DNA from 3 places in the Pelotomaculum schinkii genome. Region 3 is predicted to be linked to each of the others. Evidence: riboswitches for the same ligand, from Rfam matches in the RefSeq annotation. Region 3 holds a riboswitch; each other region holds the start of a gene.

What was found. A riboswitch is a leader RNA that binds a small molecule or an ion and turns the genes downstream of it on or off. The one in region 3 is predicted to bind cyclic di-AMP.
Region 1: another riboswitch for cyclic di-AMP. It lies ahead of eam (glutamate 2,3-aminomutase); the one in region 3 lies ahead of Psch_RS20435 (4-hydroxy-tetrahydrodipicolinate reductase).
Region 2: another riboswitch for cyclic di-AMP. It lies ahead of Psch_RS21130 (CAP domain-containing protein); the one in region 3 lies ahead of Psch_RS20435 (4-hydroxy-tetrahydrodipicolinate reductase).

Annotation. Positions count from the first base shown of each region.
Region 1 is NZ_QFGA01000001.1:679,835-687,023, reverse strand. Features, by position in the region: gene Psch_RS03305 (ABC transporter substrate-binding protein) at 86-874, opposite strand; cyclic di-AMP (ydaO/yuaA leader) riboswitch at 1,610-1,768, shown strand; gene eam (glutamate 2,3-aminomutase) at 1,890-3,158, shown strand; gene Psch_RS03295 (ClC family H(+)/Cl(-) exchange transporter) at 3,191-4,768, opposite strand; gene Psch_RS03290 (autorepressor SdpR family transcription factor) at 5,034-5,315, shown strand; gene Psch_RS03285 (SdpI family protein) at 5,308-5,985, shown strand; gene dinB (DNA polymerase IV) at 6,339-7,189, shown strand, end outside.
Region 2 is NZ_QFGA01000001.1:2,138,771-2,145,959, forward strand. Features, by position in the region: gene Psch_RS09945 (SPOCS domain-containing protein) at 1-73, opposite strand, end outside; gene Psch_RS09950 (DUF3794 and LysM peptidoglycan-binding domain-containing protein) at 131-1,678, opposite strand; gene Psch_RS21130 (CAP domain-containing protein) at 1,868-3,262, opposite strand; cyclic di-AMP (ydaO/yuaA leader) riboswitch at 3,315-3,632, opposite strand; gene Psch_RS09960 (FliH/SctL family protein) at 4,012-4,416, opposite strand; gene Psch_RS09965 (hypothetical protein) at 4,479-4,895, opposite strand; gene Psch_RS09970 (chymotrypsin family serine protease) at 4,993-5,997, opposite strand; gene yabG (sporulation peptidase YabG) at 6,102-6,995, opposite strand; gene Psch_RS09980 (glycosyltransferase family 2 protein) at 7,138-7,189, shown strand, end outside.
Region 3 is NZ_QFGA01000004.1:276,797-283,985, forward strand. Features, by position in the region: gene Psch_RS20410 (glycosyltransferase family 39 protein) at 1-834, opposite strand, end outside; gene Psch_RS20415 (class I SAM-dependent methyltransferase) at 831-1,565, opposite strand; gene Psch_RS20420 (glycosyltransferase family 2 protein) at 1,504-2,421, opposite strand; gene Psch_RS20425 (NAD-dependent epimerase/dehydratase family protein) at 2,423-3,460, opposite strand; gene Psch_RS20430 (aldolase/citrate lyase family protein) at 3,453-4,283, opposite strand; cyclic di-AMP (ydaO/yuaA leader) riboswitch at 4,603-4,762, shown strand; gene Psch_RS20435 (4-hydroxy-tetrahydrodipicolinate reductase) at 4,912-5,691, shown strand; gene Psch_RS20440 (universal stress protein) at 5,877-6,314, shown strand; gene Psch_RS20445 (DUF2680 domain-containing protein) at 6,564-7,076, opposite strand; gene Psch_RS20450 (sensor histidine kinase) at 7,189-7,189, opposite strand, start outside.

The DNA of each region.
Region 1 (7,189 bases), on a different contig from region 3:
GGAAGGGGAACCCGCCTGGGCGTGTCCCCTCCCTCTAGTATGAATAGCATGCCGGCAATATAAGAATAAAAGGTTGTCTAACCTTTTATTTACTGATGTCTTGATCAAAATACTTTTTACTGATTTCCAGATAAGTACCGTCTTGCTTAATTTCCTTAAGGGCATTGTTTACTTTTTCCCTCAAAGTGTCATCCTCCTGGCGGAAGGCAATACCGATTTCCTCCACGAACAGGAGGTCTCCGACCATTTCGATGTTTTTCAGTCCGGTCTCATCTATGGCAAGTTTGCCGACAAAGCGGTCGGTGATGACAGCCTGCAAGCGGCCGGCGTCAAGGTCACGCAGAGCAGTCTCGTCACTTGAGTAGTTAATAATATTTTGTGAATATTTTCTTGCTTCTTCGTCATAAGTACTCGTGGTGAGCACGCCGATCTTGGTATCTTTCTTTAGGTCTGCTACGCTTTTTATCCCAGATTCCTTATAGACAAAGAGCTGGCCTCCGGAAACGTAATAGGGGTCTGAGAAATCGACCTGTTGCTTTCTATCCTCGGTTATAGTCATACTGCCTAGAATGGCGTCATACCGCTTGGCCTGCAGTCCGTTAATCAGGCTGTCCCATGGCGCCGTAACAGGTGTTGGCTCCAGGCCCATTTTTTCAGCCAGGGCTTTGCCGATTTCCACGTCGAAGCCGGTCAGGTTATTGCCTTCGTCATAATAGTTAAACGGGCGGTATTGGCCGGAACAGGACCAACTGAATGTTTCTTTAACCTGCTCGCCGGTAGTTGGATTTTCGCTTTCTTTAGATCCGCCGCAGCCGGCCACGGCGAATACCAGCATGGCCACCAGAATCGCGTGTAACAGGGTTTTCCGTATCATAAAATGATTTCGCCTCCCATAATAATTTTTTTCTATAAGCTGGTCCTCTTGTCCACCTCCTTAAACTTGCATCTTAAAACATAAAACCCAGGAATATCCCTGGGACTTTGGCAAACTGGCTTTAGCTTGTTTTGCTAACCTATTCTGCCTTGACTTGATATAAGCTTTAAATAACCAGGGGATATCCCGATTACATTCTAAAATTTTATGAATTTCACCTTACTTTGACTTGCAATGGGGAAAAATAGTTAGCGTGACACACAATAACAGACAACTTTATTAATATAATCAAGTTGTTGGTTGTTTTATGATATCATAGTTAGATTACTTGGTCAATATAGCAAATCGCCTGATTAAACAAAAGATTCCCAAATTTATGATGGCGCCTGGCTTTTACAAAGGAGGGTATGTATAATTCAGAGCATGTCTAACAGTTATTAAGACTCCTTCATTGTATCAATGCCGGTTCGGAACTTATGACCGGGAGGCATGTATGGAGTTTGGGGAATAGCTGCAATAATATAATTTTTTTGGGGGAGCAGCAACTATTTCTTATAGTTCCATGGTGATTATATCAGCCTTGATTGCACCACTGGGGTTAATTATTAATAGAACGTCAATATAAGAACGTCAATATAAGATTGACCTGGAAAATTTATTATGATATACTGACAACAGGCAACCTTATTGAATGATATAAGTTGTCTGTTGTCAGTATATCTTGAATTTAATATTGCTCCTAATTCGCTTAATTCTTCATAAAAAGAAGCGGGGGAACCAATTTACGGGGTGAATCGGTGCTCGACCAGACTCCAACGTGTTGTCGGCATCGTAGGGCTACTCTTTCGGCCCGAATCCGTCAGCTAACTTCGTAAGCGTTGAAAGGGAGGAAACAGGCGGTCTACAACCAGCCTTTGACTTGCTTGACCTCTTTTAACCCCCGGACGTATGCTCCGGGGGTTTTCTGCACTTTATTTCTTGCATTACAAATAAAATTTGAAAGGAGATACTTGTGATGTCCATACCTTCTATTGAGAAATTCGAATTTACGAACGAAGAAAAACAGGCTATTGCGCTTAAACGGGCGGATGATTTAAAAAAGAGAATTAATGATTATCTGGAAAAAAAAGATGAAATAAAGACCGGTTTTGATATGCAGGAAATGATTAATTTTAACAAGGAAAGGCAGCTCGGTTATTTCGACGCCAGCGAAGAAAACTGGCATGACTGGCGCTGGCAGATGGCCAACCGGATCAAAGATGTATTTACGCTAGCCCGGCTATTTGGCTTTAATGATGAACAGTGCACTCATATTAGAAGAGTGGGGATGCGTTATCGATGGGCAATATCACCTTACTATGCCTCGCTGATGGAAGGAGACTGCAGCCACGACCCGATCCGCATGCAATCGGTACCTTCTATCGATGAGATGGACAGTACCGGTTATGTCGATCCCATGGCCGAGGAATTCACTTCCCCAGCGCCGTGCGTCACCAGGCGCTATCCGGACCGGTTGATTATCAACGTTACCAACCAGTGCGCCATGTACTGCCGCCATTGCCAGAGGCGCAGGAATATCGGCGAGGTGGATCAACACAAGCCACATCAGAATCTAATGGCTGCGTTGGACTATATCCGGGAAAACAAGGAAATTCGCGATGTCCTGATCACAGGCGGCGACGCGCTGCTTCTAAGCGACAGAAAGATAGACTGGCTGCTGGGTGAACTGGATAATATCAAGCATGTGGAAATAAAGCGTCTGGGCACCAGGACCATTGTCACTTTGCCGCAGCGAATCACACCGGAGTTATGTGAGGTTCTTAAGAAACATCCCCCAATTTATATTAATACGCAGTTTAACCATCCACGGGAGATTACACCGGAGAGCAAGCAGGCCTGCGATAGACTAGTTGAAGCCGGTGTGGTTTTAGGGAATCAGGCGGTTCTTTTAAAAGGAATAAACAACGACCCGCACGTTATGAAAAAACTTAACCAGGAACTTTTGAAGATAAGGGTCAAGCCCTATTATATTTTTCAAGCTAAAGCGGTAAAGGGTACACGCCATTTTATTACGTCTGTGGACGAGGGTATTGCAGTTATGGAAAAACTGCGCGGCTATACTTCCGGTTTGGCCGTCCCGACATACATTATCAATGCCCCCAACGGTTACGGAAAAACTCCTGTTATGCCTCCTTATATACTGAACCAAGGAGACGGTAAGGTAAGGATGCGTACGTGGGAAAACAGGTTGCTGGACTACCGTTGCCTGCCCGAAGGAGAATAAATGATTACACCCGCCTGGCACGGTATTGTTATCTATTCCATGGTTTGAGCGGTCCCTGCCATGAGAGACAATGCTTCTTTTATATCTGCCGATTCATTTTCATTGGCAAGCGCGAATAGATAATCACCGACTATGATTTTTGTATTTCCCCTGGGGATAATTTCGGCTTCGCCCCGCTTAATACTTATCAGCAGGCAGTGAGGCGGCCAGGCGATATCCATTATTCTTTTGCCTTCCAGCTTTGAACCAAGACATACGGCAACTTCAATCAGGGTCTTATTGTCCCAACCGGAGTAAATATTGTGATTCTTTTTAACCAGCGACCGCGCCAATAATGTTTCATATATTGGCGCGGTTTTTAAGATATCACTAACCATATAGGCAGTTACCGAAACGATGATTAGCGCTAATAAATGGTCAAAAGAACCTGTCATTTCAGTAATTAGAATACTGCCGGTCACCGGCGCCTTGACAATGGCGGTGAAATAAGCAGCCATGGCCAAAACAACAAAATTATTAAAGAAATGTTGATCAATATGAAAATAGACTATGAGCATATTGCCATATATAGCTCCGGCCAGCGCTCCGATAACCAGCATCGGCATGAATATTCCTCCCGGTACGCCGGAACCGTAGCTGATCATGGTATATATAAATTTAACAGTAAAAAATATTAATAAAATAGCGATCCCATAGCTGGCCTGTCCAACAGAGTCGATGAGTTTGTTTCCTCCCCCCAGAACTTCAGGCAGGAAAAAGCCCAATATTCCACCGAGTATTAAGGCTGGCGCCGACATAAACGTTTTTGGCAGCCAGGTGATCTTATTGTAACTATCCATTGTCTTTGTCAGCGTCCGGTTAAAGAGAAAGCCCAAAAACCCGCAGATGACACCAAGACCAACAACATAAATGTAGTAATTATGCGGTAACACAACGAGATCATGGAAGTTAAAGACAGGTTTTTGGCCGAAGACTTGTTGGGTTATTAAATCGGCTGTTAGCGATGCTGCCATAGCCGACATCAAGACAGCCGGGGAAAAGTTTTTGTGCAATTCTTCAAGCGCAAAGATTACTCCAGCGAGCGGCGCATTAAAAGCTGCTGCTAAACCAGCGCTGGCGCCGCTTGTAATTAAATACTTTTCCTCTATTCTTAACCTGCCTAAAAGGCGGCTGACGCCTTGACCCGCCATAGCTCCCAATTGGATGGAGGGACCCTCACGTCCCAGCGACATGCCTGAACCAATAGCAAGAACTCCGCCAAGAAATTTCCCTATGATTATTTTTAGCCAGCCCATCTTGAAGTGACCCAGGATAATACCTTTTACCTGTGGTATGCCGCTTCCGCTGGCCATAGGGACTATATGGGAAATAAAACCCAGGCAGACAGACACCATTATTAGCGCAATAAACCATAAAAAAGTGACCCCAGAGCCGTTTACCTCTAAAACAGTATAGATATGTTCGCGCAATAATTCGGCTTTTTCCAAGAGGTACCTAAACGCCACGACCAGTATACCAGCGAATAAACCGACCAAAATTCCCTCAAAAAATATTTTTAAACGAAAGCTTTTCCATTGAATCAAAGCAATATGGCTTTTTTTTGTCTCCAATAATAATGCCTCCAAACATAAAAGACCGTTATGAATATGAATTCGATATACAACGCTATCTTACCTACTATTCTAATGCTATTTTAGAGTTCGGGAAAAAACAAATACCACTTTCACGTTGCTCGTTTCATGCAGGTATCAGGATAACGGATTAGACCTTTATTGTTTTCGAAAGGGCCAGAGGAATATTGACTCATGGTGGCAGGTGAATTATAATATATTTAGATAATTACCTAAATATCAAATTAGCTGGGAGGGATATCTTATGGTTGGCCTTACTTTTAAAGCCTTGGCCGACCCAACGCGCCGTAAGATATTGAAGCTTTTAAGGGAACGTGATTTGACCGCCGGCGAAATAGCCGATGAGTTCGACATATCCAAACCAAGCATATCGCACCACCTTAACCTGTTAAAGCAGTCTGGACTGGTACTGGATGAGCGACACGGCCAGTTTATTTACTATTCCCTGAATATGACAGTCTTCCAGGAGGTAATGGGCTGGTTTTCAGATCTGTTAAATAGAAAGGTAGGTGGAGCCAGTGAATAGAAATAATAAACGTTTACCGGATACCTTTAAAATATTTTTGTCGGAATGGCCGTTATGGCTGTTGATTGTAGCGGCTCTAGTCCTTGGGGCGGTGGTATACCCGCAGCTGCCGGAGCGGGTGGCCAGCCACTGGAACTACAGGGGTGAGGTGGACGGCTATTCCTCCCGCTGCTGGGGAGCCTTTGGCATCCCCCTGCTAACTGCGGGTATTTATCTGGGTATGCTGCTCCTCCCTTTAATCGATCCAAGCCGTCAGAACTACGAAAAATTTGCCGGGGCTTACCGGGTCATCAAAGCGGTACTGGTGATCTTCATGACAGGTCTTCACCTGGTAGTTGTTTTAAACGCTTTAGGTTTCCAGGCTCCGGTTGACAGGATTGTAATGACAGGAGTGTCCCTGCTGCTCCTGGTCATCGGAAACTACATGGGGCAGTTCCGGCACAACTATTTTGTGGGCATTAGAACACCCTGGACACTGGCCAACGAAGTGGTCTGGCGGAAAACACACCGATTGGGCGGCCGGCTCTGGGTTGCGGCAGGTATTCTGGGGTTGGTCGGAGCCCTGATGGGCGGCCCGGCTGGTGGACTGGCTCTGGCAGTAGCCCTCGCCCTGGCGGTAATCGTCCCTTTCGTTTACTCGTACCTTGAGTTCCGCAGGCTTTCAAAATAAAGCCCAGACCACCATGTCGTCCAGCGCCGAACTTGTGGCAGCCAATGTGACTTTTGTGCGAATGAATTCGCACCTACATTTAGCTGGGTTCAAGAGTGGCTTCTTAGAATAGTCGCTCGCAATGTTATTTTGAGGACAGAATGAAACAACCACATAAGCTATGTTAAAACAAAAAGCTGTTGATTAAAACAACAGCTTTTTGTTTTACCCTGTCCCGGCATGCGATTGCCTGGAGACTGCCGTTTTCCCGGAATTCGCACCTCATTGCGGTAAGCGATACCTTTATATACCACTTTGCCTAGAACACTAGTTCGATATATAATAAGGGAAACAAGTGTTCGGGGAGGGGCTACATGCACTGTCCAATCCTCCTTGCTGATATGAATTCTTTTTTCGCCAGTGTGCACCAGGCTTTGGACCCTGCGCTACAGGGCAGGCCGGTTATTGTGGCCGGGGATCCGGCCAAGCGCCATGGCATCGTTTTAGCAGCCTCCTACGAAGCGAAGGCCTGCGGCATACAGACGGGCATAACCGTGGGGGAAGCCCGGAACCTTTGCCGGGAAGGTGTTTTTATCAAACCCCGGTACAATCACTACGTCAATTTTTCTACCCGGATTGTACGGATTATGCATGATTTCACGCCTTTGGTGGAGCCTTTCTCCATCGATGAGGCCTTTATGGATGTTTCCGGGTGCGGCCATCTCTTCGGTACCTCTTCGGCAATTGCCCGTAAGCTTAAAGGTAGGATTAAAGAGGAGGTAGGTGTCCTGTGCAGTGTTGGGGTGGGCCCCAATAAACTCCTGGCCAAAATGGCGGCGGGCATGCAGAAGCCGGATGGTCTTACGGTTCTGGATCTAACCGGCGTACGGGATAAAATATGGCCCCTGCCGGTACGGGAGCTTTTTGGCGTGGGCCGCCGCCTGGAAAAAAGGCTGCGGGACCTTAATATTCACACTATCGGTGAACTTGCCGGCTACCCGCTGCCGGTGCTGCAAAAAAAGTTCGGTCTGATGGGTCATGTCCTGCACCTGTCCGCCAACGGCATCGACTACAGCCCGGTGGATCCCCACTCTCTGGAGAAGGTGAAGTCCATTGGGCGTCAAGTCACACTTTCCAGGGACTACCGGGGATACCATGAGATTGAAGAAGTAATCCTGGAGCTGTGCGACATTGTCTGCCGGCGGGTGTGCCTGGGGGGATATGT
Region 2 (7,189 bases), on a different contig from region 3:
CAACCGGAACTTTGATTTCGATGCACGTCGCCGGTTGGGTCTCGGTGAAAAGATACTGAAATGGCACAGACATTCTCGTTAAACCTCCTTATATTTGATTATTTTAAAAAACCAACTGACCTTCGCTATTTCAGCCCATGGCCGGGCAAGGGATCTTGATAACCTGACCCACCTCGATGACATCCGGGTTGGTTATTTGTGGATTTAGCTCCAGGATCATTGGAACAGTTACTCTATGAGCAGCCGCAATCTTTCCAAGGGTATCACCGGCCCTAACGACATAATCAATGGGCGGACAGGGGGTCTCGGTTGGAGTAACTGTTGGTACCACTTCCTCAGGCACATAGACATCTTGCTGGATCATTTCGGTAACGGTTGCCGATACGCTCAGCACGACCTCGGTATGGACATCCACGCCAACCTGGTCAGCGCTTACGAACTCCGGCTCAACTGTTACGTCGACATCCATGTCCGGCTTGGCGTCCTCAACGATGACAAAGGTACGGAAATTAAGTTGCTGGTGCAAGGCGTGCACAGCCTGGTCAGGCTCGGTGCTCACGTAAACAATCTCCACATTTACGTAGCCACGGATGATAACTTTGCCCTTAAGTATTTTGGTATCGGTTATTTCAGCATGGTCGACAATTGCATCAAGGACTTTCATTATGTCGGGCTTCGACTCAGGAACTGCAATACTTTCTCTCAACACCACCTGGGTGTCCCCGGCTCCGATTTCGCGGTCTACTTTCAGCTTTCTCTTGGTATAACCTTCCTCATTCTTTAATAGGGTTGGGACATCATGCAAAGTCCTTGTTTCAGAAACAAACACGGTTAGCTTGATGATAACGTCCGCCCTCAGCGCAGGGTCGATTACCGGTTCTACATCCGCTGCTTCAACCTCTGCCAGCACGTGGACATTCATACCTGGCTGCGCATCCGGGACCTCCACGAAAGCACTGAATCTGATGGTATGGTGCAGGTCGTGAACCGACTGCCGGGGTTCGAATGCGACATAAAGGATCTGGAGTCTGACCTCGCCGTCTACAATGACCTTGTTGGCCACCAGTCTCTTATCGGTTATTACAGCCTCCGCCTTGACCTTGAGGATTTTTTCAACTTCCGGCTTTTCTTCAGGTACTTCAAATACGTCACTGACAATAATCTGCTTGGTTTCTTTGTCCCCAATCAGGTGCTCAACCGTAAGATCCGCAGTCTCCAGGGCCACATTTCCTGCAGGCGTTTCGGTAAGTATCTCCATCTCATCGACTTGGGTTATTTTTGCAAATGTACTCAATACTGCTGCAACGTCAAATTTACGCGGGTTCCTTCTGCTGGTAGTCAGGCTCACATCCTCGACTGTAAATTGAACAAAGTAGTCATCTCCAGGTTCGGCGCCCGGCACATCCACATAGGTCGTGAAATTCAAGTCGTCATCGAATGAGTGGACAGACTGATCCGGCTTAAAAGCAACGTAGGTCACTTGTATAGAGAGTGTTCCTTCTACAATAACTTTGTTGGGGACAACACTAACGTTTCTAACTTTGGCGTCTGCTGTTTTTGACAGAATTTTTTCTACATCCGGCTTCGCTTCAGGAACTTCAATCTGTCCCTTGACTACGGTCTGGACTCTATTTTCACCCTGGACCAGATTGACTTTAAGCCGTTCGGTTCCAGCCATATTTACTCCTCCTTTCAAAACTTTTCTATACTAATATATGAGGGTGATTCAAAAAAGTGCTAAAAACGTAGCGTAAACGAAAAAACGAAAGAAAGAGGAACCAGGTCCTCTTTCTTTCGCTGCTAATTATTACTCTTTTTTGTAAAAAAAGGGTACGTTCATCTGAGCCCTAAGAAGGGGCGGCCGGATCTAGCCATTAAACATCTGCACAAACATCTTGCCGTAAGGGCCTCCGCTGACTACACCTATCCCTACTTTGGTGTAGTTGCTGTTTAAGATATTGGCCCGGTGCCCCGACGAGTTCATTAAATTTGCGTGAGCGCTGCTAACCGTGGAAGCTCCGGCCAGGTTCTCTCCGGCATAGCTGTACTGCACGCCATACTTCTTCATCATATCGAACGGCGAACCGTAGGTGGGCGAAGTGTGGCTGAAATATCCATTGTCAATCATATCCTGGGCCTTCATCCGGGCCAGTTTGACCAGGGTCGGGTCGCTTTGCAGGGGCTTCAGTCCCGCTTTTGCCCGCTCCTGGTTGACCAGATTAAGCATCTGCTGCTCGTCGGCGGTCAGACCGCTGTCCGTGGTAGGTGTTGTGGGTGTTGTGGGTGTTGTAGGTGTTGTGGGTGTTGTGGGTGTTGTGGGTGTTGTGGGTGTAGTTGGCGTAGTTGGGGTTGACTGAGAACCTGACACCGGCTTGATAAACATCTGTACAAACATCTTGCCGTAGGGCCCCCCGCTGACCACCCCAATACCCACTTTGGTGTAGTTGCTGTTTAAGATATTGGCCCGGTGCCCCGACGAGTTCATTAAATTTGCGTGAGCGCTGCTAACCGTGGAAGCTCCGGCCAGGTTCTCTCCGGCGTAGCTGTACTGCACCCCATACTTCTTCATCATATCAAACGGCGAACCGTAGGTGGGCGAAGTGTGGCTGAAATATCCATTGTCAATCATATCCTGGGCTTTCATCCGGGCCAGTTTGACCAGGGTCGGGTCGCTTTGCAGGGGCTTAAGTCCCGCTTTTGCCCGCTCCTGGTTGACCAGATTAAGCATCTGCTGCTCGTCGGCGGTCAGACCGCTGTCCGTTGGCGCCGGGGATTCTACCGGCGGCTGTGACGGAGTGGTAACTACCTTCTTCCCTCCGGCAAACATCTGCACGATAATCTTGTAATTACCGCTGGTGATCACCCCAACTCCAACCTGGTCAAAATTGCTGCTCAGCATTTTGGCCCGCGTTGTACTTGAATTCTGCAGCGCGCTAAAGGCTGAACCGATAGTTGGAGCTTTGGCAATGTTTTCTTCCGCGTAAACAAACTCGATCTGAGCGGCCTTCATCATATCCTGCTGAGACCCGTAGGTAGGCGAAGTGTGGCTGAAGTAACCGTTGGAGGCCATGTCCTGGGCTTTTATCCGGGCCAGGCCCGAAAGCGCCGGATTTACCGTGAGTTTCGCCAGACCGGCGTTCGTCCGGACCTGGTTGATCAGGTCAACCATCTGCGATTCATCGGTAGTCAGGGGGACATAGACGTCTGCCGCCAGGGCTGTTCCCGTTAAGCCCAGGGTCAGCAGCAAGGCAAAAAGGAACATAAACACTAAGGATCTCGGCCTTAGGCCTTTTGACTGGAAGCTCATGAGTTGATTTTCCCCTTTCTTTGTGCCTCCGGAGTTAGCTGACGGGTTCGGTAAAAAGAATAAACCTACCCTTTGAGAGGTGGGACGTGAGATCTGGGAAGCCGGGTGGTAATGCAGCCGTTGGGACATTTGCCGCAGACAGCGGAGCGCCTGTCATTTTCCCTCCAACACCCGCTTAATTGGCTGTTTGAATTTCCGCTTTCCGCAACTTTCGTCTAATGTCTCATTTCCTTTTTCTCATGTCTTGGCGCACGACTCAATGGGATTCACCCCTGAAATTGGTTCCTCCGTACCCAAATTTATTGAGATTCGGCCTTTATTCAGTCATCAAGCGCCAGTTAGCTGGTTATTTGGAAAGCTGCGCTATGCGCCCTTGCCAATTACAGCTGCCGGGCCTGCGACTAACATGGTAAAAAAAAATAGGCATGAACAAGATAATGCTTGTACAGCCTACTATACCTGCTAAAGGAACGCGATGGCAAAGCCGGTAATATTAGTTCAAGACCTAAAATATTAGCAACTAAGGTACTTAACTACTGACCTTTCAAATTAACACCTAATTAGAAATAGATGTTAAAATGTAGCAACCTGGCTTATAAAAGCTAAACAAATCTGATCTATACAGGATAATTCAGATTTTCAATGGTTTTTTTATTCTTCTCTCAACATATTCAGGTATTTTCATAGCAGTTCCAAACCTGCTTTTACTGGAAGCGGTTGACAACCGCAGCTTCAATATTCAGGATCTTTAATAAAGTTTCGGCATCTCTCGCAGAAGGACCTGTCAGGAACACTCTGGCCTGTCCGCCGGTGATCAGTTTCCGTATGGTTTCAAGGACCTGTATCTCAGGTGTCCTGTCGGTCTGGAGAGCGTCCTCCCCGTCTCCTCGCAGCGCCGCGACGAACCCATTGTTATAGCCAAGGTTGCTGCCTTCAGCATAACCCTTATCATAACCGGACTCAAAACCCTGGTTGTATCCAAGGTTATAGCCAAGGTTCTTGCCGGCCAGATATGCTTCTTCAGTTAATTTCTTTTTACCAAGCCGGTGGTTTTCCTGACAGCCACGAGCAAAGCTCTTTTCGAAACCACCGGATATGTTATTGCTCATGGTCACCGCCCTTTACCGATGCGCTTAATTCCTGTTCAAACCATAGCATCGGGATAACGCCTTTACGGGCGCCAGTTTTTGATTGCATTGGGGGTGTAAAAAACCGCTCCTAAACCCTCTGTGAGTACCAGACACTCCTGTCCATCCGCCCCATCGACAAAACAGGTCAGAATAAACAATTTTTTCTTCAGCCCTTTTCGAAACCTCTTTAATAACAGTTCATCGAGGTTGTTTAGTTTACCAATCACCTGCCTGGAACCCATAACCACCAGGGAATACCGGCCGTCAGCCTGCCTGTTGAGGGAAATCTGTACAGGTGTTTCACGGCCTTTACCAGACATCTGATGTATCCCTTCAAGATACTGCCGTGCTACCGCTATGGCCTCTTCTCTGTTATTAAATTTGGGACCAATCGCTGGAATGTTTTCTCCCAAAAAAGTCAAGGCAGCGTCGCCTGAGAAAACTGACCGGTAAACCATATGGTAAGCCTCCTCGGTTATTAATATATGGCCGGGATGGCCTAAAGGTGAGGCGGCTTAAATCAAAACTTTAATACTTGCCTGACCTTCACAAACACTAAAATTCAAATCCCAGGCGATCCATCACATTGCTAATCCGGTTAAAAATGGTCAACTTATCCGACCCTGCGAACAACAAGCCCACCGCTTTCCGTTCCTGGTCCAGGATCAAAGCTCCGCTGTCACCCGGTTGGGATATCAACTCGGTAACAACCTGATCGGAAAACCATACCTTCTCATCTTTGTCCATCTCGACCTGCAGCACTGTGCCGACCGATTTTATAGCTCCGTTGGTAAGGCCGGTAGTCCTGCCGCTTTTTTGCACCTTTTTGCCCGGCTTAGCCTCCGCCACTCCCGTGATATCGCCTATTTCAAGAATAGAAGGCGCTACCAGGTCTATTGAATCAATTTTAGCCAGCGCGCAGTCCACCGTGTTCTCAGTACTAAAGCGTTTATAAAACCGGATTTCATAGTCCCTTTTGACTATATTGAGCAGGAAGTTGCCCCCCCGCGCCACAGACGAGGCCACCGGACAATCCGACCTGGCAACACTTTTCTCCAGGGGAACGTAACGCAAAAGTGTACCTATGCGGTCTTTGAGCGTTCCTCCATCGTATGGACCTGGTTGCAGGATGGGGTCTCCGGGTTTGGCCCGGGCCTCCTGAATGCTGGAGCCATTGGCAAGGACATGGTTGTTGGACAACAACATCAGTTCCTTGGTTTGCTTGTCTTTAACCACCGCTCCAAAAGTACCGGCCGTTGACTTGTAGTGTCCTATGCTCACTCCCGGCTGAGCCGGTCTTTCCCTTGAAGTCCTGACTCCAAGCGCGCGGACAACTCCTATTTCAACCACATCGGTATTAAGCCCGCCTATTTTTTCAGGCACCACATGACCACGCATGAGGTTTTCAACAGGCAGCTTTTTTTCCACATAAACAATAAAGGCCGGTTCTCCGGTGTTTTCCGATCCAATCTCCTTATGCCCTATGCCAAGGCCGACAACATTCTGAAGGCGCAACAATTTATCGCGCGTTTTGTTTAGCGCCCTAAAATACCGTTCCATGCGCAAACCCCCTTTAATTGATAAAGGTTGTTCGAAAAGCCTTTCGAACTAGAATTTTTGCCCCTGCACCATCATATGCATGAGTCTTAAAAGGGGTACGCGGCCTAATATGGTGAAACAGGTATACCCAACCGAAATTTTCCTCGTGATTCCATCCCGCCGATGCCGTCAAACCCGGTAATGGTCCCCGCAATGATATCCTTAATAGAAATTGGATCATATATGGAGGTGTAGGCGATTTTCTCCATTACAAAAACCGGGTCGTAGGCGTGAATCATCACACGCTGCGGGGAACTGGCAAAGTTGGCGCCTGCTTTTAGCAGAGATTCATAATGAGATTGGCAGGCGCCGGCAAAAATAACCAGGTCATCCCTGCTTTTCTCATAGTTTCGAGCCACTTTGACCGCTTCCATAAAATATTTGGAGGAGTAGTAATTATCTATATCTTTAAAATTCTCACGTCCCTTTATAAAACCGTCATGCCCGGTAATTACCAGCATGTCGGGAGCATGCTTTTTTAGGAGGTCCTCCACCACCTCAGGCTGTTTCTCCTCAGGGATATTGTAGCCATCGGCGGGAATACTGAGCTGCTTGTAAGTAGTCATACACAAATCCAGGTAATCCCCGTCACCGTCGATATGGAGGACGGTACCAGGTATATCAAACCCTTCCACCTTGCTTTCTTTCTTGGGAGGCTCCTTGTCGCTGTGCACCGCTCTGCCCCAAAACAGTTCACGCTCCCTTTGCCGCCGGGCAAAAATACGGCCCATCTGCTCATTACTCTTCAAAGTAACATCCCGTAGACGGGACATCTGTGCGCCTGGGTCTATCCTGACCAGGTCCTCCATAGGGGCGCTGGCACAGAGTCTTGTATATACTCCCTTCAGCCTGGCGAATTTCTTCCCGTTACTGTATTCAAAAAAATCTATGATTTTAAAATAAATGTCTACACCATAAGACTTGCGCCCCACAACATCTCCCTTATGAAACTCCTCCATGACCAATACCCCTTTTAGGTTTTTCTAATATCATATGAAGGGAGTAATGGTATTGGGATAGTGCAAGGTCGGTAACTTTTCATTAATTTTTCCATATATTACACATTAAGAAACCGGTTTTTAAAAACACGGGAGTGATAAGATGCTGGCTGCTGTAGTGCCGATCAAAAATGAGGAAAAAAGGTTGGAACGGA
Region 3 (7,189 bases):
CTGGTTGAGCCCGTCGAGATAAGAGATTCTTCCCAGGCGGATATATGTCCCTTTGTTGAAAAATCCGTAATCAAGGAGTTTTTCGGTTCCGCCGCTGAACCAGACCGGCAGGAAAACCAGCGCTGAGACTAAAAAAAATGCGGACAAAACGATAATAATATCAGCCGGCTTGCTCTGCCTCTTCGATCGTATGGAGCTGGAATTGAAGGTTAGCGTTAGTAAAAGCGCACCCAGAGCATAAATTCCAATATTTTGTTTCGATGCAAAACACAGCCCCGCGGCCAATTCGGCCGCAGCCAAAGCGCCTGTGGATTTGCCCTTGACGGCACGGTTTACCGCCTTTCCGCTTTTTGTCCACACTAGAGTGGCATAAAAGCATATGAGAAAGAAAAGATTTGCCAGGGGTTGGTAAACAGCAACCTCGGGCGGCGCATAGACTATCAGCGCCAGGACCAACAGGTATGGAAATCCCTGATTGAAGCCAAGCGCCTGGACGATTCGGCAAGATAAAAGAACAGTCAACACCAGACAGAGCGCCGTGATTCCTTTAACGACCAGGATCTCCGTACCGAATAAAGCGGTAAAGATAGCGGTCAGGTAGATCGAGAGGGGGGTGGCGCCAAAAAACACGTCGCGATAAAGGACCTCCCCCGATGTAACGCGGTGCGCCACCTGTAAAAACCAGCTTGCATCCGCCATATTGAAACCCTCGGTGATACTAAGACAAAAGCATAAGGCAAACAAGCTCAACCCGCTGAAAATCCAGAAACTTAACCTCACCTGAACCGGGTTGGTTTTTACCTGTAAGGGGCATTCTTCCTTGATACCGCTCACGGCAGCTCGCCTCTGAAGAGCTGGAATGGTAAGAATGGACGCCAGATAACCACCCGTTCCAATGTACTTTCAAGCCTGGCCCCCCACGGCCTGTTCACCAAAAAAGGTGGAAAGAACCCAAAGCGAGTCATTTTAAGCCGGCGGAAACCGGCTTCCTTCATCGCATGGAAGACTGAAGACGGACGCATGCGCATAATGCCTTTGTCGCCCTGCCATGTCATCTCGGGTGTGACCAGGAGCTGGACGTAGTAAAGGAAGTTGTATGGATTTGGCTCGAGGAAAGATACGCGCCCCCCGTGTTTTAACAGGCGGGTTATAGCTTTGAAACACAGCGGCAGGCTATGAAGATGGTGAAGGACAAAAAAGCCTACAACCGCGTCAAACTGCCCATCCAACGCAGGGGGATGATCGGCTATATCCGTGCAGTGCAAAGAAATATTATAGCGCCCGCCGTCAAATAAGCGCAGTTGTTCCAAGAGAAACGGTGAGAGATCGAGGCCTTCCACCTGCAAACCCCGCTGAGCCAAAAGGAGAGTGTACCGGCCCTTACCGCAACCGACCTCCAACAGCCGCTCGCCCGGCACAATGCCGGCAAAGCGCAGCAGTTCATCGACGTGGCGCCGCAGGTAAAGGGTTTCCTGCGGTACCATGTGAGGTTTTTTTGAATGCTCATAATAGCGCGTCTGCATCAGATTGTGCCTGTGTAATTCTTGCCGGTAATCTTGGTTCAAGACTCTTTTCCCCTCCCAATGGATTTTCAACGGCGTGGAGAAAACGGACTCCGGTGTATGTTTTAACTGGAACCGGACTGACGAAATGCCCCGGAAAGGGTTTGCCGCTGTTCCATTTCCAGGCAAGAACCCGGGCAGCTGTGAGACAGCCGGTTCTCAGGCGCTTCCAGGAGCTATAGGCGGAGCCGCCGTCAGGACGGCGGGCCCGTACCACCGGAACAGAAGCCACGGACAGCCCGGTGCAGCCAATCATGGCCACTGCGAAAGGATGGGGCTCATTGATGGCCAGAAGGCGTTCACCCATTTGCCGGCTTATCACAAAAAACATGCCGGCGTCAGCGGGAACGCCGCACAAAAGGTGAAGTAGTCCCTTGAAAAGGCGGGAGGTGACCAGCCTCAACCTTGATTCATAGCGACCGCGCCTGCCGGCAAAAACGGCGTCGAACCCCTCCTTCATCTTGGACAGAAGGACAGGAATTGCCTCCGGCGGATCCTGCAGATCCGCATCCATCACTACCATAGCTTTACCCCTGGCAAATCTCAGCCCGGTCAACGCTGCCCGGTGTTGACCGGTATTTTGTTCCAGGGCCAGCGCGGCTACCCGGGAATCATCCCGGGCCAGTTCCTCCAGGACGGCAAAGGAGCCTTCGGGGCAGGAGTCGTCCACGAAAATAATTTCATAACTGCTCCGTCCTGTTTCAAAAACTTTACGCAGGCGGCTATGAAGTTCGCGAAGTGTTTCCCGGTTCCGGTATACAGGAATAACAACGGTGACCTCCGGGTCTTGAAGAGCAGCTGCTGCAGGCGCTTCATCATTTGTCCTTCCCCGGAACGGTAACTGAGTTTCATATGGCATTTCAAACCTCCGTTTGCAATGGCGCAAAACTGCCGGGACCGGAAACAGCGTCCCTTGCTCCCGGACCTGGTAATTCCTGCGAAAGGCCATCGTAGTCATCCTGATGAAGAAGAAACCAGGCGATGGTTTTCTCCAGCCCGGCCCGGAGCGGATGCCGGGGCTCCCACCCCAGCAAGCTCCCGGCCTTCCCAATATCGGCCACCCAGTGGGCTTTATCGGAGGCACGAGCGGGGTAAGCCCCCACCCGTACCTTGATCCGCCGTCCGGTCACGGCTTGAATCAGGTCAACGACTTCCTCGTTGCTCCATTGCTTTCCGGTCCCTATATTAATGATTTCACCGGTACAGATCCTTACCGCTCTCAGGGCAAGCAGGCAAGCTTCCACCAGGTCTTCGACAAAAATAAAATCCCGCCGGAAGCCGGCGGCAGTCAAAGCCAGCTCATGGTCACCCAGTGCTGCCCTGATAGCTGTAGGAATAAGGCGTGACGGTGATTCCCAGGGGCCGTAGACTGAAAATGCCCTCAGCGCCACAACCGGCCGGCCGTTCGCTCTGGCATGCTGCTGGCAAAGCAGTGTCGCCGCAGCCTTGGCCGTACCATAGAAAGTTAGAGGCTCCGGGCAGTCCAATTCCCGCATGGGCCCGTGCTTCGCGCCGTATTCCGAAGAGCCCCCCAAATGAACAAAGAGCTGATAGTCCAAAGGCGCAGTTGCCTCTAAAAGGTTAAATGTACCAAGAATATTGGTTCTTAAAATCTCGTAGCGCTCCTGAAAAGCAGGAGATACGCCCTGTGCCGCGAGATGATAAATAATTTCCGGGCTTGTTTCCAGCACTATTTTTTTCAGCCCTTCACGGTCAGTTATGTCTACTGCATGAAGGTATAAATCAGGAAGTAGTTTTTCAATTCTCCACAAGTTTGAGTTCGGTCGGATAATTGCATGGACTTCAGCGCCGTACCGGAGCAGCGCCTGAACCAGATTGGCGCCAATAAACCCTGCCGCTCCGGTAACCAGTACGTGCCTGCCCTGTAGTTCATGCATAACAGAGGGGCTCCTTTCTGTCCCTGGACCGCGACATCACGCCGCGCCAGGCCCGGACCGCGTTTTCGAGAGCGTGCCGGTCCCGGGCCACGTCCTCAGGCGACCTCTGTTGTGCTTCTTTCAGCGCTCCAAGAAGGCGGTGAATCTCGGCGGCCATATCACGCCCCCGGATATCCCTGTGAAAAGAGCGCCGTAAAAAACTGTAACGGCAGCCCAGCCTGGCCATTTCAGCAATGAGCAGGCGGCAGGGGATGGGGTGGCCGCGTTCCGGCAAGGTAAGCCCGCCAAAGCCGAATGGAACTGTGAAAAAAGGCCGGGTATTCTCAACCGTTCCATCAACCAGGGCAGTAAAGATATTTGGTGTTTTTCGCTCAATGGCCAGATCGTTTAAGCCGGCGTAGACCCGGGATAACGGCAGGCGGGCTAATTGTCCGGCAAGCTTAAGCGCGGCAACGGTCTCAACTAAAATACCCACTCCACAACGGCCTCCGGCCCAGTCCAGAACCATTTCAACTTCTTCCAACGTCCGGACCATGGGGAGCAGAATTTCATCTGCTCCAGCTTTAACAGCCTGCGCCACTTCTTCTGCTGTTGTCGTGCCGTAACCGTTTATCCGGCAAATGACCTTCGCTTCGGTGCAGGCCCGAACCCGTCGCAAGTCTTCAAGGGTATCATAATTAATTTGGGTATCGGCCAGAGCTTGTCGCTGTTCCTTGTTCAGGGATTCCCAGTCAACCATGATGCTGTCAATCCCTGCGGCAACCGCTTGCCGGATGAATACAGGATCGGTCGAAAAAAGCACCAGTTCAAACTTATCAGTCATACTTACCTCCTCCCGTAGACAACAACCAGCGACGAATCCCAGGGCCCACGGGTGAGCTTTCCAAGTTTTATTTCTAATACGTTACCTGCCTTCAGAAGACAGTGCCTTCCATAAAAAATGAAAAATCTTCATCCCGGTTTACAATATATGAATTTGTTCTGGCTTATGACAGATAGGTTTTGATGTATCTTTTTGCCAAATCATGCTTGGCCGCGAGTCCGCCGATATAAGATTGACCTGGAAAATTTATTGTGATATACTCACAACAGACAACCTTAGTATATTACATAAGTTGTCAGTATGTATTAAACTTAATATTACTCCATATTCGCTTAATTCTTCTTTAGGAGAAGCGGGGGAACCAATTTCCGGGGGTGAATCGATAGTCGGCCGGACTTCAACCGGTTGCCGGCATCGTAGGGCTACTCTTTCGGCCCGAATCCGTCAGCTAACTTCGTAGGCGTTGAAAGGGAGGAAACAGGCGGTCTATAACCAGGCTTGGGCCTGCTTGACCTCTTTTACCCCCGGAAGATATATGCCGGGGGCTTTGTGTTCCTGGAATGGGGTGGCTAAATAATGGCTGCATGAAGCTGCGAGCAATCAGAATAAAAGTCAGGAGGTATGCCGCTTGAAAATTACGATTGGGATGTTCGGCTTTGGCAGGACGGGGTCAGTGGTGGCCAAAGAGATCATAAAAGATGAAATCTGCGAGTTAAGCTGGGTATTGAGAAAATCAACAGCCATGGAAGGCAAATATGCAAGCCGCTTGTTAGGCTTTGATCATAATGAAGGAATGATCTATTCTATAGAAGATATAGATTCCGAAGCTTTTTATCAAGATAATCATGTGGATGTAATCATTGACTTTTCATCTGCCAGTGCGATTGAGAATTATGAACAAGCGGCCCAGTATGGAACTCGCATCGTGTCGGCTATCTCAAAATATGATAGATTTCATCTGGAGCAGTTAAAGGCGCTGGGCAAGCAAACGGCGGTGTTGTATTCTCCTAACATCACTCTGGGCATTAATTTCTTGATCGAGGCTTCTAAAGTACTGCAAAGGATCGCTCCCCACGCTGATATCGAAATTATCGAAGAGCATTTCCGTGATAAAAGGGATGTTTCTGGAACAGCTTTGAGGATTGCGGAAGACCTGGGTCTTGATAAAAGGCAACATGTGAATTCCATCCGCGTTGGGGGGATAGTCGGTAAACATGAAGTGATTTTTGGCCTTCCCAATCAGACCATACGGATAGTACATGAATCATTAAATAGGGCGGCTTTTGGACAAGGAGCTATTTATGCTGCCAAATGGTTGATGGGTAAAGACAAAGGTATCTACACTATGGAGGAAGCTGTGGCCTTGAACTTTGTCAATAATACCCATGTTTTTGAAGTTGATGAGTAACTTGTTGGATTATAACAGAGTTCATTCCAACGGGGCGCGCATGCACTCCAATAGGATCGGTGCCGATACAGTTTTGACTTAAACTTATTTTCATTGCATAACATACAAAAACATTTTAAAATATTATTTAGAAAGAATGATAAGTCTCCAGTTGTTCATATTACTTTGAAGGAGAGGCATGAATTATGTTTAAAAAAATACTCGTACCGGTTGACGGCTCAAAATTTTCGGATCTGGCTATTGAAAAAGCAAAAGAAATAGCAGGCGCATTCGGCAGTGAAATTATGATATTAAATGTATTGGAAGTCTCTAAAATTGATTATCCGTCTAATCCTTATAAATTTTCACCGGAACTTATCGAAAATTATCAAAAAGAAAGCAGGATAATATCCAGCAAAATTTTAAACGAAGCCCAAAACATGCTTGAGGATATGTCGAATAAGGTCAGCATCCATTCGGTTGAGGGGAATCCTTCTGAAGAGATTGTCAATTATGTAAATTCTCATGATATTGATCTTGTGATCATGGGATCCAGCGGAATGAGCGGCGTGCTTAATTTATTAGGCAGTGTAACCCGCAAAGTTACGCTTGGTATTGAAAAACCAATTTTGATCGTAAGGTAAAATTAATTTGCAAATACTGTGTAAAAGGGGCATTTCGATTCAAATTATTTAAATCGAAATGCCCCTTTTCAATGTGTATTCTTAAAGTTTGCTATCATATTATGCGGAAAGCGGATCATTGTCTAGAGAGCAGGGGGGTTGCCGCCCGAGCTGCATTAATGTCTGAGTTTATTATGAAATTCGACCCAACCGGCAGGCCATGCGGTTTGCCTGGGCTCTGCCGGTTGCCTGGTTGATCTGTTCGGGCAACTACCTGTTTAATCCGTGTCCGAAGCCCATACCCTCGCCGTTTTTCATTGAACCATTTCCGTTACCCTTGCCATTCGCATTGCCCATACCACTTCCATCGCAAACACCGGTTCCGTTACCAATACCTTTGCCCTGTCCAAAGCCTGCGCCGTAATTCTTGCCCATTCCGGCATTGCCGTTTCCGTTACAGGCAGCCTGGCGGTTCTGTAGATTGTTATAAATGTTGTCTGCCTGTTCCTGTGTAAGCCTGCCGTCCTCTACTCGCTGGTCAAGCATGATTTTCTTTTGCTCAAGCATTTGTGTTTTAAACTCATCCAGTTTGCCTGCTTCATTTGCTATTGTGCCGTAGGTCTTTCCTGCGGCACGCTCATTGTAAAGCTCCGAAACTGTTTTACCTGTCAATTCGGCTGTTATTTCTGCCGGTGTTTTTGCTGTTGCCGCATAGGCGGCGCCTGCCGCGCCCAGAACCCCTGCGACTGTTGCCACCACAAGCAGTTTCCTGAAGTTGATCATGAAATCACGCTCCTTATCTTTTTTTTGCAGCTTGTATTTTTATTATAAGGAACAATTGTGATAGAAGTATGTTAGAAGACTGAAAGAACGGTGATAGTCTTGAAAAAGAATAT